Regions from separate parts of the Erwinia sp. 2186 genome, predicted to be linked through region 3. Evidence: predicted binding sites of a transcription regulator. Region 3 holds the regulator's gene; each other region holds the start of a gene.
The links. Region 3 encodes LexA, which represses DNA repair genes until DNA is damaged. Its sites were predicted from a motif close to TNCTGTATGTACATACAGNA; they were not measured.

Region 1: the regulator LexA is predicted to act here: its motif matches at 1,824-1,843, upstream of sbmC (DNA gyrase inhibitor SbmC).
Region 2: the regulator LexA is predicted to act here: its motif matches at 2,810-2,829, upstream of ACXKZG_RS09790 (YebG family protein).

What each region holds. Positions count from the first base shown of each region.
Region 1 is NZ_CM173824.1:1,748,765-1,753,230, forward strand. Features, by position in the region: gene ACXKZG_RS07895 (SDR family oxidoreductase) at 32-742, opposite strand; gene ACXKZG_RS07900 (LysR family transcriptional regulator) at 794-1,756, shown strand; gene sbmC (DNA gyrase inhibitor SbmC) at 1,865-2,332, shown strand; gene ACXKZG_RS07910 (c-type cytochrome) at 2,442-3,668, opposite strand; gene ACXKZG_RS07915 (GMC family oxidoreductase) at 3,665-4,466, opposite strand, start outside.
Region 2 is NZ_CM173824.1:2,131,371-2,135,836, reverse strand. Features, by position in the region: gene ACXKZG_RS09805 (prolyl oligopeptidase family serine peptidase) at 1-445, opposite strand, end outside; gene ACXKZG_RS09800 (tellurite resistance TerB family protein) at 574-1,227, opposite strand; gene ACXKZG_RS09795 (sugar phosphate isomerase/epimerase family protein) at 1,451-2,278, shown strand; gene ACXKZG_RS09790 (YebG family protein) at 2,386-2,793, opposite strand; gene purT (formate-dependent phosphoribosylglycinamide formyltransferase) at 2,931-4,109, shown strand; gene ACXKZG_RS09780 (bifunctional 4-hydroxy-2-oxoglutarate aldolase/2-dehydro-3-deoxy-phosphogluconate aldolase) at 4,180-4,466, opposite strand, start outside.
Region 3 is NZ_CM173824.1:4,542,282-4,546,747, reverse strand. Features, by position in the region: gene plsB (glycerol-3-phosphate 1-O-acyltransferase PlsB) at 1-1,352, opposite strand, end outside; gene ACXKZG_RS21185 (diacylglycerol kinase) at 1,481-1,840, shown strand; gene lexA (transcriptional repressor LexA) at 1,957-2,565, shown strand; gene dinF (MATE family efflux transporter DinF) at 2,685-4,007, shown strand; gene ACXKZG_RS21170 (CsbD family protein) at 4,248-4,457, shown strand.

The DNA of each region.
Region 1 (4,466 bases), 2.1 Mb from region 3:
AACAGGCGGTCCGCAATGGGCCGCCTGCTGCTTAAGGCTTGATGGCACCACCGCCATCCACCAGCACGGTTGAACCGGTGGTGTAGGCATTTCCGGCCAGAAACAGCACCGCCCGCGCCACATCTTCCGGCTGCCCCAGCGTTTTGGCGGGTAACGATGCGCGCAGGGTGGCAAAGAGTTGCTCCCGGGCGACGTGTTCCATGCCAGCCCACAGCGGCGTCTCAATCACGCCAGGGGAAACGGTATTTACCCGCACCGGCGAAAGCTCCAGCGCCAGACCACGTCCTAATGACTCCAGCGCCGCGTTGATGGCGCCCTGCAACACCGTTTTGCCCGGACGGACGCTCAAAAATCCCGACACAAAGGTCAGCGATCCGCGTTCGGCAATTTTGGCCGCCCGGGCAACCCTGTAGGCTCCCCAAAACTTACTTTCCATTGCGCTGTAAGCGCTGTCCAGCGGCAGACTTTTCACCGGTCCGCCCGGCGTCTGCGCTGCGGAAATCGCAATATGATCCCAGGCCGGTTGCGCAGCAAAGAACTGTTCAATCTGCTGATTGTCGGCGGTATCCAGCACGGCAACTTCGACCTCTCCCAGTCGTGCTGCGGCTGCCTGCAGCTTATCCAGACTGCGTGAGGCAATGGTCACCCTGGCACCTTCAGCCACGAATGCCGCCGCGATGGCTTCACCGATCCCGGAACTGCCGCCGACGACTAATACTTGCTGTTGTTTAAAAGTCATCATCTTCTCCTCAGGTTTTCCTCAAGCTTATGCCTCTCGCTTTCTTGACGGAATATGCAACACTTGCAAGGGATTGTTGCCGCTACATTGAGAATCGCTATGCTGAAAGATATCCGTGACATCGCCTTATTCAACGCCATCGTCGCCTGTGGTTCACTCTCTGCGGCCGGGCGACAGCTGGGATTATCGCTGGCTGTGGTCAGCAAAAGGCTGACGCAAATGGAGCAGCAGCTTGGCGTGCGTCTGTTTCATCGCACCACGCGGCATGTCTCGCTGACCGACGAAGGGTTGGTGTTTACCGAACATGCTCTGCGGCTGCAGCAGGAGCTGGACTCGATTGAGAGTGCGCTCTCATCAAGGCAGGGCAAAGCCAGCGGCACCTTGCGCATTACCTCTTCGCACAGTATGGGCCAGCGCTGGCTGTCGCCGATTGTCACCCGATTTATGCAACAGCATCAGAGCGTCAAACTGCATCTTCACCTGAGCGACCGGGTGATCGATCTGGCGGCCAGCGGCTACGATTTGGCAATACGCTACGGCGCGCTGGCGGATTCCCGGCTGGTCGCTCGGGAACTGGTGCCAAATCAGCGCGTGCTCTGCGCGTCTCCTGCGTATCTGCAGCAGGCCGGTGAGCCTCTGTCACTGGAGGAGTTAAGCGCGCACAGCTGCATTATCTCTGGCGATAACCCGGTCACCGAGTGGACCTTTGGCGCCGGGGAATCTCAGCGCAGCGTACAGATCAACGCCCGTTTTCACGTCAATACCGGTGAGGCTGCACACGGCCTGGCACTGCACGGTGCCGGGATCGTGGTGAAATCTGTCTGGGATGTGGCAGACGACCTCAAATCAGGCAAGCTGGTGCAGGTTCTCACTGACCATCCTCTTCCCGCCGCGCCACTGCATGCGATCTGGTTGAATGGCAAGCAACAGCCTCCGCGCGTGCGGCTGTTTGTCGACTATCTGCGCGAGGCGCTCGCCCAGCAGTGGCAGGATTTCAGCCTGACCCGGCCCGACTAAAGTCTTTTGCAGGCTGGCTCGCAAAACAACATTTCAGCGGCTTTTTTGCTCGATCATCTACACTTCTGACTGTATGTTTAACCAGTTATCCTGATGAGGAGCAAGAAGATGAATGTTGAAATCGTTGAGCGTGAAGAGAGCAAAACAGCCGGTTTTCATCTTGTGGGGCCGTGGGAAGTCACCGCGCCCGAAGGCTTTGACAAACTGGTGGCCTGGACCAGTAAGCATAATGTGATGGGCCCATGGATGGGCGTGTATCACGGTAATCCGCGGGCGGTGCCAGCGGAAGAGCTGAAAATTGAAACGGTGATCGGCGTGCCGACCGACTTCGAGCTGCCTGAAGGGAGTGAGGGCGCCAGGCTCAGCATCATTCCCGCCGGAACCTATGCGATGAATCTGGTGCATGTGAACGACGGTGATTTCACCAAACCCTGGTATGCCTTCTTTGATGAGTGGCTGCCGGACAGCGGGTATGTGATGGCGGAAGGGCCCTGTTTTGATCACTACCTGAACGACGGTTCGGAGAGCGGCGAATGGGATATCGAGCTCTATATTCCGGTCAGCAAAGCGGAATAAAAATGAAAGAGCAGCGCAATCACTCACGCTGCTCTTATTGCGAACCCTGCAATCGGCTTAGCCGGTTTACCGTGCAGGTTTTAACCCTGCAGCAAGCATCCGGGGCACGCTATTTACGTAGTTCTTCCTTCAGGTCCTTCACATCGCCAGCGCTGACCGGTGATGCGGCATTACCCCAGCTGTTGCGAACGTAGGTAATGACATCGGCCATTTCCTCATCGCTTAGGGTGCCGGCAAACGAAGGCATCGCTGGCGCGGTTGGACGGGTATCCGTATCCACGCCACGGCTGCCCGCAACCACCACATGGATCAGCGAGGTGGCGTTCGGCGCATTCACCAGCGGGTTATTGGCCAACTGAGGGAAGATATTCTTACCGCCCTGGCCCTGAGGCGCATGGCAGGCAGAACATTTCGCTTCATAAATTGTTGCACCGGTTTTCATCCGACTGTCGTCTGCGGCCAGGGCTGTCGGCGTGTCATCGCCCTGTTTTGGCGTGGCTTTCAGGTAGGTGGCGACCGCTTTCAGATCCTCGTCGCGCCAGTATTGCGTCGAGTTCTTCACCGCATCCGCCATCGGCCCGGACGCGATGTCATACCGGTTTACGCCGGTACGCAGATAGCTGACGATATCTTCCTGCGTCCATTTACCTAAACCGGCATGCTCATCGCTGGTCAGATTCGGTGCCCACCAGCCTTCGACCACCGCGCCGGACAGGAACGCGCTGTTCTTGTCACCGCCGAGGATGTTTTTCGGCGTATGGCAGGTTCCGCAGTGGCCTAACCCTTCAACCAGGTAAGCGCCACGGTTCCATTCCGCCGATTTGCTCATATCCGGCTTGAATTCGCCCTTATCGAAGTTCATCCAGTTCCAGACAATCAGACTGGTACGGACGTTAAACGGAAAGGGCAGCTGGTTGGACTCAATTTCCTGATGGATGGGTTGCAGGCTCTGCAAATACGCCCACAGGTCAGCGTTATCCTGGCGGGAGACTTTGGTATAGGCGGTGAACGGCATGGCGCCGTAAAGCCGCTTGCCACCGTGGCCAATCCCTTCGGACATGGCGCGCTGGAAGTCATCAAAACTCCAGTTGCCGATACCGGTTTCACGATCGGGAGTGATGTTGGCGCCAACCAGTTTACCGAAAGGCGTGTTCAGGCCAACGCCACCGGCGAACGGTTTTTTCGGATCGACGGTATGGCAGGCGGTACAGTCACCCAGTGTGGCGATGTAGCGGCCACGTTCAATCTGATCGTATTCCGGCTGGGCCCAGGCTTCAGAAACGCCGAGCACCGCGAGTGAGATCGCAGCCAGTGCGAAAAGCGTGCGCTTTTTCATGCGGTAATCATCTCCCCTGGACGTTTCAGATAGTACTGGCGAATGTCGTGCGCGGCCTTAAAGGCCAACGCGCCGACGGTGCCAGTCGGGTTATATCCCGGGTTTTGCGGGAAGGCAGACGCACCGACTACAAACAGATTCGGCACGTCCCAGACCTGCAGATGCTTGTTCACCGAGCTGTTCGACGGATCGGCACCCATTACAAAGCCGCCGCAAACGTGGGAAGACTGATAGGGCACGCTGTTCCAGTGGCCGCTGGTCGGCTTGGAAACGATCTGGCGCGGATCCATGGTTTTAGCAATTTCCGCCACTTTTCCGGTGCAGTACTGCGCCATACGCAGATCGTTTTCCGGGAAGTCGAAGGTGATACGCAGCAACGGACGACCGTGCGGATCCTTGTAGTTCGGATCCAGCGACAGATAGTTAGTGCGTTGGGTATAGCTGCTGGCCTCACACCCGATTGACATGGTGCTGAGATAGTTCTTCACCGTGGCCTTCTTCCAGTCGGATCCCCATTTTGGCGTGCCTGGCGGTACCGGGCGGCTGTTGATGGGCGCTGCGCCAATTGGCGTCACGCGAATACTGCCGCCGCCGAAGAAGCCCAGCCCGCTGTGGTCGAAGTTATCGTTATTGAAATCATCAATGCCCATCCCGACGGCACCGGCACCGATAAACGGGTTGAAGTTCTTGTCATCGAAGAACAGGGTGACGCCGTTCGCGGTCTGGTAGGCGTAGTTACGGCCGGTGGTACCGGTGTTGGTCACCGGATCGTAGGCTTTGCCGATGTTGGAGAGCAGC
Region 2 (4,466 bases), 2.4 Mb from region 3:
AATCCTCTGCAACCGCCATGATTTTATTATCGCCGGTGATGCCGACGCCGCCGAGGGTATAAAAATCGCTGTCCTTCGCACGCAGGTTGCCGTCCAGCAACACGTCCCACTGATCAGGCGTAGTGGTCTCTTCAGGCTGGCGCGTATAGATGGCGTATTCATTGCCCTCTTCATAACGGCTTTGATAGCGGTAACCCTTTCTGACGTAAGGGACCGAGTGATCGCGCTGAGGAATGCGGTCAATAATCTCCTTCAGCACCGTCTCCTGCAGCGCCTGCTGCGACTGCATGATCTCTTTACCATAGGCATTTTCGGCCTTCAGGTAGTCGAGGACCGCAGGATCTTCCCGCTTGTCATCGCGCAGCCAGTAATAATTATCGGTGCGGGTTTCTCCGTGGAGCGTCATATCGAAAGGAATTTTTTTGGCAATTGGTGGTTTATGCATGGTTCAGCCCCGTTGGATCAATCACATAGGCTAAGGGTGGCAGTTGTTATCAAGATTGCCAAGCGCAATGGCAGGAGATTGGAAAAATAGTGTGACGGGGTGACGCAAGCGTCACCCCGAAAGCAGGATCAGGCGGTAAGCTTCAGCTTTTCGGCTTTAATATCTTCTGCCATGCTGTCGCGCACGTCCTGAGGGATTTTCAGTTCATCACCCAGCGCCTGAAGGTAGCTGCGCTCCATAAAGTGGTCGACGTCGATCACCAGGTTGCTGAGGAAATAGACCTCCAGCGCCTCTTCTTCGTTTTTCACGTCCACGGCCAGTTTTTGTGGGTCAAGCGGCATATCAATCGCCTGCTGTATCAGCCGCTCGCCATCTACGCCAAGCCCGGACTGATGGATATGCTCGTTAATGGCCTGTCGTTCCTGGGTATCAATATGCCCGTCGCTTTTCGCGGCGAAGACCAGCGCCTGCACCAGACGCTCTGCCCGGCGATCGACGGGTGACTGCTGCTGACCGAATTGCGGCTGATCCTGATGGGTTTCGCTCACCCGATCCTTATACTTTTTCCACAGTACGGCACCTGCTGCGGCGCTACCGCCGATAATCAGCGCATTTTTGCCATACTTGGTCAGCAGATTACGGGAGGATTTGCTGGCAATCAGCAAACCGGCCAGTCCGCCAAGCGCGCCCGGTGCCAGCATTTTACTCAGGCCTTCACCGCCGCCTTTGCCGTCTTTACTGCCTCCCAGTACCGTTTGAATCTGTTGCAGCCAGTTACTCATTGCCTTTCCTTCTTCAGCGGAAAACAACCAGCATAGAGCGACTTGCGTCAAGAAGCGTCAAAGCAGGAAAAGCCTGGAAAACCTTCACGGCCAGTTGATGCTAAGCCGTCAGCTATACTTAGCCCACCAGTCGAACCTTCTGGTTCATAATGCTTCGCCAAAAGCGGCGGCTGAACCGACTGGATTTGTTTTTTTAAAGCACTGGCGTAGGGGAAAAATCATCATGAGATTCAATAATAATCCGCTGTTTATCAATACGGTTCTGCTTGGCGGCAGCACAGAAGAGAAGTTGAAGGCTGCCAGCCAGGCCGGGTTTGATCAGGTTGAGCTCTGGCGTCAGGACGTGGAGGCAGCCAGCGGCGATGCCAGTGATGTGGCCAGATTACTGGATAACCACCGCCTGGCCCTGACGGATTACCAGGTGCTGCTGGATTTTGACGGCGCGCCAGACGATCAGCGAGAGAGTAAACGCCAGGAAGCCCTGCAGATGCTGGATACCGCCGTTGAACTGGGCGCAACAACCTTGCTGACGCCTGCATCAACCCATCAGGGCTGCATTGCAGATCGGGAAGAGGAAGATATCCGCTGGCTGGCCCGTCAGGCAGGCAAAAGTGGCCTGCGCGTGGCCTTTGAGGCCATGGCCTGGAGCACGCATATCAACAACACGGCGGCGGCGTGGCAGCTGGTGCAAAAGGTCAATGAACCCAATCTGGGATTGGTGGTGGATGCTTTTCACATTTTCGTGCTGAACCGTACGGTGGACGATCTGGCGGGGATTCCGATGGATAAGATCTTCCTGGTCCAGCTGTCCGACCTGGTTACCCTTCCCAGCCACGATCATCTGGTGGATGTGGCACGCCATCAGCGTTTATTGCCAGCCGAAGGGAATTTCCCGCTTTCATCTCTGGCTGACTATCTTCATCAGCAAGGCTATTCAGGCCCGATAGGACTGGAAGTGTTCAGCGATCGTTATCATCAACTGCCGCCGGCAGAGGTGGCCAGCAAAGCGCTGCAGTCGTTGAAAAAGGTGTTATCCGGCGACGATCGTTAACGGTAGCCGGTGGAGGAAGTCACTAACAGGGAAGAATTAAGGCGAAGTTTCTGGCGCGCCAGGGAAAAATACCCTGCGCGCCACATACTGTGATGAAGTAAAAAGAATCAGGCAGCTTTAACGGTTCGTGCAGCCGGTTTTGCTTTGGCCGCTTTGCCCGTTGAGTCTTCCGGCTCTTCCGCACCGGACTCTTCAGTCGGTTCATCTGCTGCAGCTTCAGCGCTGTCTAGTTCAACAGTCGGTTCAGCATCATTACCCGCGGCGGCGGACTCGCTCGTCTCAGGCATCTTGCTGGTGCGCAGAATATGCTGCACGGCGTCTTTATTCTCCGCCAGGAACATGCCCAACGCTTCACGCTGTGGTTCTTCCATGTCCAGAGGTGCCACGCTCAACCAGTCAGAAAAGGCTTCTGCCATATCGAGCATTTTATCGTACGCGTCGGCTTCTTTCTTACTGGCGAATGTCATCTTTTCCTCACCTTTTCTGACGACAACATATTTGATTTCAACAGCCATAGTCCACACCTCAGTTAACTGTATTTTTATACAGTATAACAGACGGGTCTTTTTTGCTCAACCCTGGAAAGCGGATGTACGCGCAATCGTTTTCGTTTATACTGCGCGCGTTTTTTCCCTCCAATCAGGTAGAGATTATGACCACTCTTGGTACCGCGCTGCGCCCTGCCGCAACCCGCGTAATGCTGTTAGGTTCAGGTGAACTGGGCAAAGAAGTGGCGCTGGAATGCCAGCGTCTTGGCGTTGAAGTGATCGCCGTCGATCGTTATGCCGATGCACCCGCTATGCACGTGGCGCACCGCAGCCATGTCATCAACATGCTGGATGGTGAAGCGTTGAAAGCGCTGGTTGCGCTCGAGCGCCCGGATTACATCGTGCCGGAAATTGAAGCCATCGCCACCGATATGCTGATTGAGCTGGAAAAACAGGGTCAACACGTGGTGCCAACCGCCCGCGCTGCCCGCCTGACCATGAACCGCGAAGGTATCCGTCGCCTGGCGGCAGAAGAGTTGGCGTTGCCCACCTCCACCTACCGCTTTGCCGACAGCCAGCAGGCGTTTAATCAGGCGGCTGACGAAATCGGCTTCCCGTGCATTGTGAAGCCGGTGATGAGCTCGTCAGGCAAAGGCCAGAGCTTTATCCGCGAAGCGTCACAGTTGGATGCCGCCTGGGAATACGCGCAGCAAGGCGGACGTGCCGGTGCTGGCCGGGTAATCGTTGAAGGTGTGGTGAAGTTTGATTTCGAAATCACCCTGCTTACCATCAGCGCGGTAGACGGCATTCACTTCTGCGCGCCGATTGGTCACCGTCAGGAAGATGGTGACTACCGTGAATCCTGGCAGCCGCAGCAGATGAGCGCCCTCGCGCTGCAACGTGCTGAGCAGATTGCCGAAGAAGTGGTTAAGGCGCTGGGCGGCCACGGCCTGTTTGGTGTTGAGCTGTTTGTCTGTGGTGATGAGGTGGTATTCAGCGAAGTTTCCCCTCGCCCACATGACACCGGCATGGTAACGCTTATCTCTCAGGACCTGTCCGAATTTGCCCTGCACGTGCGTGCCTTCCTCGGTCTGCCGATTGGCGGCATTCGTCAGTACGGCGCCGCCGCATCTGCGGTGATCCTGCCAGAACTGGACAGCGATAACGTGCAGTTTGCCAATTTGGGCGGCGTGCTGGGCGCCGGTCTGCAGGTGCGTCTGTTCGGCAAACCGGAAGTTCGGGGCAAGCGCCGTCTCGGCGTGGCGCTGGCCACGGGCGAGAACATCGATGATGCGGTACAGCGCGCGATCGCTTGTGCAGCCGGTGTGAAAGTCAGCGGATAAACGCGCTTTCGTGCCAACAAAAAAGGGATGGCCTGTGCCATCCCTTTTGTTTTTTGCCTGATCCGACGTCTTATCGCGCGCCCGCTACCGCTTCTCTGGCCAGCTGGGTGATACGATCGTAATCCCCTGCTTCCAGCGCATCAGCCGGAACCAGCCAGGAACCACCAATACAGAGCACGCTTTTCAGCGCCAGATAGTCACGGTAGTTGGCCGGCGAAATGCCGCCCGTCGGGCAGAAACGCACCTGAGGGAACGGGCCGCCAATCGCCTGCAGCGCCTTCACGCCACCGTTGGCTTCAGCCGGGAAGAATTTGAATTCACGCAGGCCATAATCCAGACCGGTCATTAGTTCCGACA
Region 3 (4,466 bases):
ATAAACCCTTCTTTTTCTTTCGTCGCACCACGTAACTCTTTGGCGTAGGTTCCCACTTCCATCACGTGCTCATAACCGATATAGATCGGCACCAGTGTGATAGGGCGGTTACCGCCGCGCAGCATCGCCTGAATTGTCATCGACAGCGTGCCGGTTTTCGGGTCAAGCAGACGACCGGTACGGGAACGACCGCCTTCGACAAAGTATTCTACCGAGTAACCCCGGGTGAACAGCTCGCCGAGATATTCACGGAATACCGTTGAGTAGAGCTTATTACCCTTGAAGGTACGGCGGATAAAGAATGCGCCCAGACGGCGGAAAATCGGGCCCGCTGGCCAGAAGTTCAGGTTGATACCGGCGGCAATGTGCGGTGGCACCAGACCCTGGTGATACAGCACATAAGAGAGCAGCAGGTAGTCCATATGACTACGGTGGCAGGGCACGTAGACGATCTCGTGGCCGTCTTGCGCCAGCTGACGCACGCGCTCGCCGCCGTTGACGTTGATGCCCTGATACAGCTTGCTCCACGTCCAGCCCATGATGCGGTCCGTCAGACGGATGGCTTCATAAGAGAAGTCGGCGGCGATCTCTTCCATCAGCTCAACGGCGTTCTGCTGGGCTTTTTCATGGGAGATTTTCTTGCTGCGCGCTTCGTCTTCCACCGCTTTAGCGATGGCTTTGGACTGCAGCAGTTTATTAAACAGGTCCTGACGCACCGGCAAACGCGGGCCAATGGCCGCCAGGCGCTGACGGGCAAAGTGCATGCGTGCCACGCGCGCCAGCTTCTGCGCAATGATTTTGTCGGTGCCGTGTTCCGTTGCCATACGGCGCAGGGAAACCATCGGTGAGAAGCGGACAAAGCTGTCGCGGCCTAACCACAGCACGGCAAAGAATTTTTGGATGCCGTTCAACACGCGCAGATGAGGCTGATCGTCGCCCTGCACTTCGCGGCCTGGAGCCCGGCCAAACATCACGGATACCGGCACCATCTGCACGTCCAGCAGCGGGTTGCTGCGGTGCAAATCGAGGTATTCGTGGAACAGTTTTACCGATTCAACGTTAGGCACGAAATAGGGGAATACGCGTGGGCCGTCATGGATAAACACATGACGTGGCAAAACCGTACCGTCGATTTCCAGCGGATCTAAAGGATCGGGCAGATCCTGTTTACGGCATTGCTCACGCAACGCCAGCAGATCGGCCTTTGAATCATAAGGCAGCACATACATAATAGGGCGCGATGTATCCAGCGCCAGCTCGGAAACCGGCTCGGCGGGAATCGCTTTACTTTTTACCAGGAATTTTACTGGTAAATTCAATAAGTTATAATATAAGTTACGCCAACCTGACATAGATACCATGAAGCCTCTTGTTAGCAAAGCGCCGCAAGCATACCAGAAAGCGCCAGTGAGATCTGTGGTGTTGCAAAATGTGCGCCACCCAGACATTGACGTTAAACATCTCAAAGGGTTCCCTGATTATGGCAAATAACGTCACCGGATTGACTCGTATCATTAATGCCGCCGGTTATTCCTGGAAAGGAATACGCGCCGCCTGGCAAAACGAAGCGGCTTTTCGCCAGGAAGCGGTGGCCGGCATTGTCGCGGTGATTGTGGCGTGCTGGCTGGATGTGGACGCCGTCACGCGGGTGTTGCTGATAGGGTCCGTGATGTTGGTGATCATTGTTGAAATCCTTAACAGCGCGCTGGAAGCGGTGGTCGACCGCATTGGCAGCGAGATGCATCCTTTATCGGGTCGCGCCAAAGATATGGGCTCCGCTGCCGTCCTGCTGACGATACTACTCGCTGTTTTCGTCTGGGTAATGCTGCTAATTCCCTGATTGCGGCGCGCTTTCCATAATCTGACAAACTGCTGTTTTTTCCACATCTTTAGGTTTTCAACGCACAAATACCTGTATATACTCACAGCTGACTGTATAAACAACCAGGGGGCGGGATGAAAGCACTAACTGCAAGGCAGCAGCAGGTTTATGACCTGATACGCGACCACATTAACCAGACCGGCATGCCACCGACGCGGGCAGAAATCGCTGCACAGCTCGGTTTCCGTTCCCCGAATGCGGCTGAAGAGCATCTCAAAGCGCTGGCACGTAAAGGCGTGATCGAGATTGTTTCCGGCGCGTCTCGCGGTATCCGTCTGATGATGGAAGAAGAGGAAGGGTTGCCGTTGATTGGCCGTGTCGCCGCAGGTGAACCTTTGCTGGCGGAAGAGCACATTGAAGGTCACTACAAGGTGGATCCTGAACTGTTCAAGCCGGGCGCCGACTTCCTGCTGCGTGTTAGCGGCATGTCGATGAAAGATATCGGGATTATGGACGGCGATCTGTTGGCTGTGCATAAGACTCAGGATGTGCGTAATGGCCAGGTCGTGGTTGCGCGCATTGACGACGAGGTGACGGTAAAGCGCCTCAAGAAGCAGGGCAATATCGTGCATCTGCTGCCTGAAAACGGCGAATTCCAACCGATCGTGGTCGATCTGCGCTTGCAGACCCTGTCGATTGAAGGTCTGGCCGTCGGCGTAATCCGCAACGGCAACTGGCTGTAAACGCCTGACCTTAACGCGCTGCTTTCGCGGCGCGTTTCTCTTTTGGTAAGCTGTATGCCTTATTGACTGGCATATTCAGCTTCCGTGATGCTTTTAAGCCAGTCGCACAGTGGATGACCATGCGATTATTTTCTCCCTCAGATAACCAACTCTGGCGGCTGGCGCTGCCAATGATCCTGTCGAATATCTCCGTGCCCTTACTGGGCCTGGTGGATACCGCGGTCATTGGTCACCTTGACAGTCCTTCCTACCTCGGCGGCGTTGCCGTGGGCACTACCGCGACCAGCTTCCTGTTTATGCTGCTGCTGTTCCTGCGGATGAGCACCACCGGATTAACCGCGCAGGCGTTTGGTGCGGGTGATAAACCTGCGCTGGCCCGTGCACTGATGCAACCATTATTGATTGCCCTGGCGGCTGGCCTGCTGTTTATTCTGCTGAAATCCCCGCTTAACCACCTGGCGCTCTCTGTCGTGGGTGGCGATCCTGCCGTGCTGCATCAGGCCGCCCTATTTATGAATATCCGCTGGTTAAGTGCACCTGCGACGCTGGCCAACCTGGTATTACTGGGCTGGCTGCTGGGCGTACAGTATGCCCGTGCGCCGGTGATCCTGCTGGTTGTGGGAAACCTGGTCAACATCGTGCTGGATCTGTGGTTCGTGATGGGGCTGGGCTGGGGCGTGCAGGGTGCGGCGGCGGCCACCGCGATTGCAGAATACGTTACGCTGGCGATTGGGCTGGTGATGGTCTGGCGGGTGCTGAAGCTGCGGGGCATTTCGCTGCCGATGCTGAAAACCGCCTGGCAGGGCAATTTCGGCCGGCTGCTGCGGCTGAATCGGGACATTATGTTGCGATCTTTACTGCTGCAACTGTGCTTTGTTTCCTTGACGATATTGGGTGCGCGGCTGGGAAGTGAAGTCGTCGCCGTCAACGCCGTATTGTTGATGTTCCTGACCTTTACCGCTTACGCGCTGGACGGCTTTGCCTATGCGGTAGAAGCCTGCTCCGGCGAAGCCTATGGGGCAAAGGACGCAAAAAGGTTGCTGCTGATTTGGCACGCGGCCTGTCGCCAGGCAGGACTGGTGGCGCTGGCCTTTTCAATTCTCTATGGACTGGCCGGGACGCATATTGTTGCCTTACTGACCTCAATCCCCGAACTACAGCAGCAGGCTGACACCTATCTGTTCTGGCAGATTGTTCTGCCGGTCTGCGGTGTCTGGTGTTATCTGCTGGATGGCATGTTTATTGGTGCCACGCGCGCCAGCGAAATGCGCAACGGCATGCTGATTGCGGCACTGGGCTACGGCGCGACGCTGTTCACCGTGCCGGCATTAGGCAACCATGGTCTGTGGCTGGCCGTTACCGTGTTCCTGCTGCTGCGTGGGCTGACCTTGTGGCTCATCTGGCGCAGGCACTGGCGCAACAACAGCTGGTTTGCGGGCTGAAATAATTCGTTACACCCGCCTGCCGCTTCGTTATCTGCTGATCTCCCTGCCTTTTTTCACTTTTCGTTGTCACTTTTAGCTAAAAATGTGGCTTTATCTTTCGCCATTACGGGCAAACTCGCCATCATCTACTACAATTATCTGTACGTTAAGCAGTTAAGCAGCGTTTTATGTTGCTGCTGTGTGGTCTGCAAAGACGAAATCCCTAAAGCTGTGAACCTAAGGTTGAGGAGTTATAAGATGAACAAAGACGAAGCCAGCGGTAACTGGAAACAGTTGAAAGGTAAATTTAAAGAAAAATGGGGCAAGCTGACTGATGACGACCTGACCGTCGTCGAAGGTAAACGCGATCAGCTTGTAGGCAAGATTCAGGAACGCTACGGATATGGCAAAGAGCAAGCAGAGAAGGAACTCGGTGAGTGGGAAACCCACAATAACCACCGTTTCTGATTGGCAGCA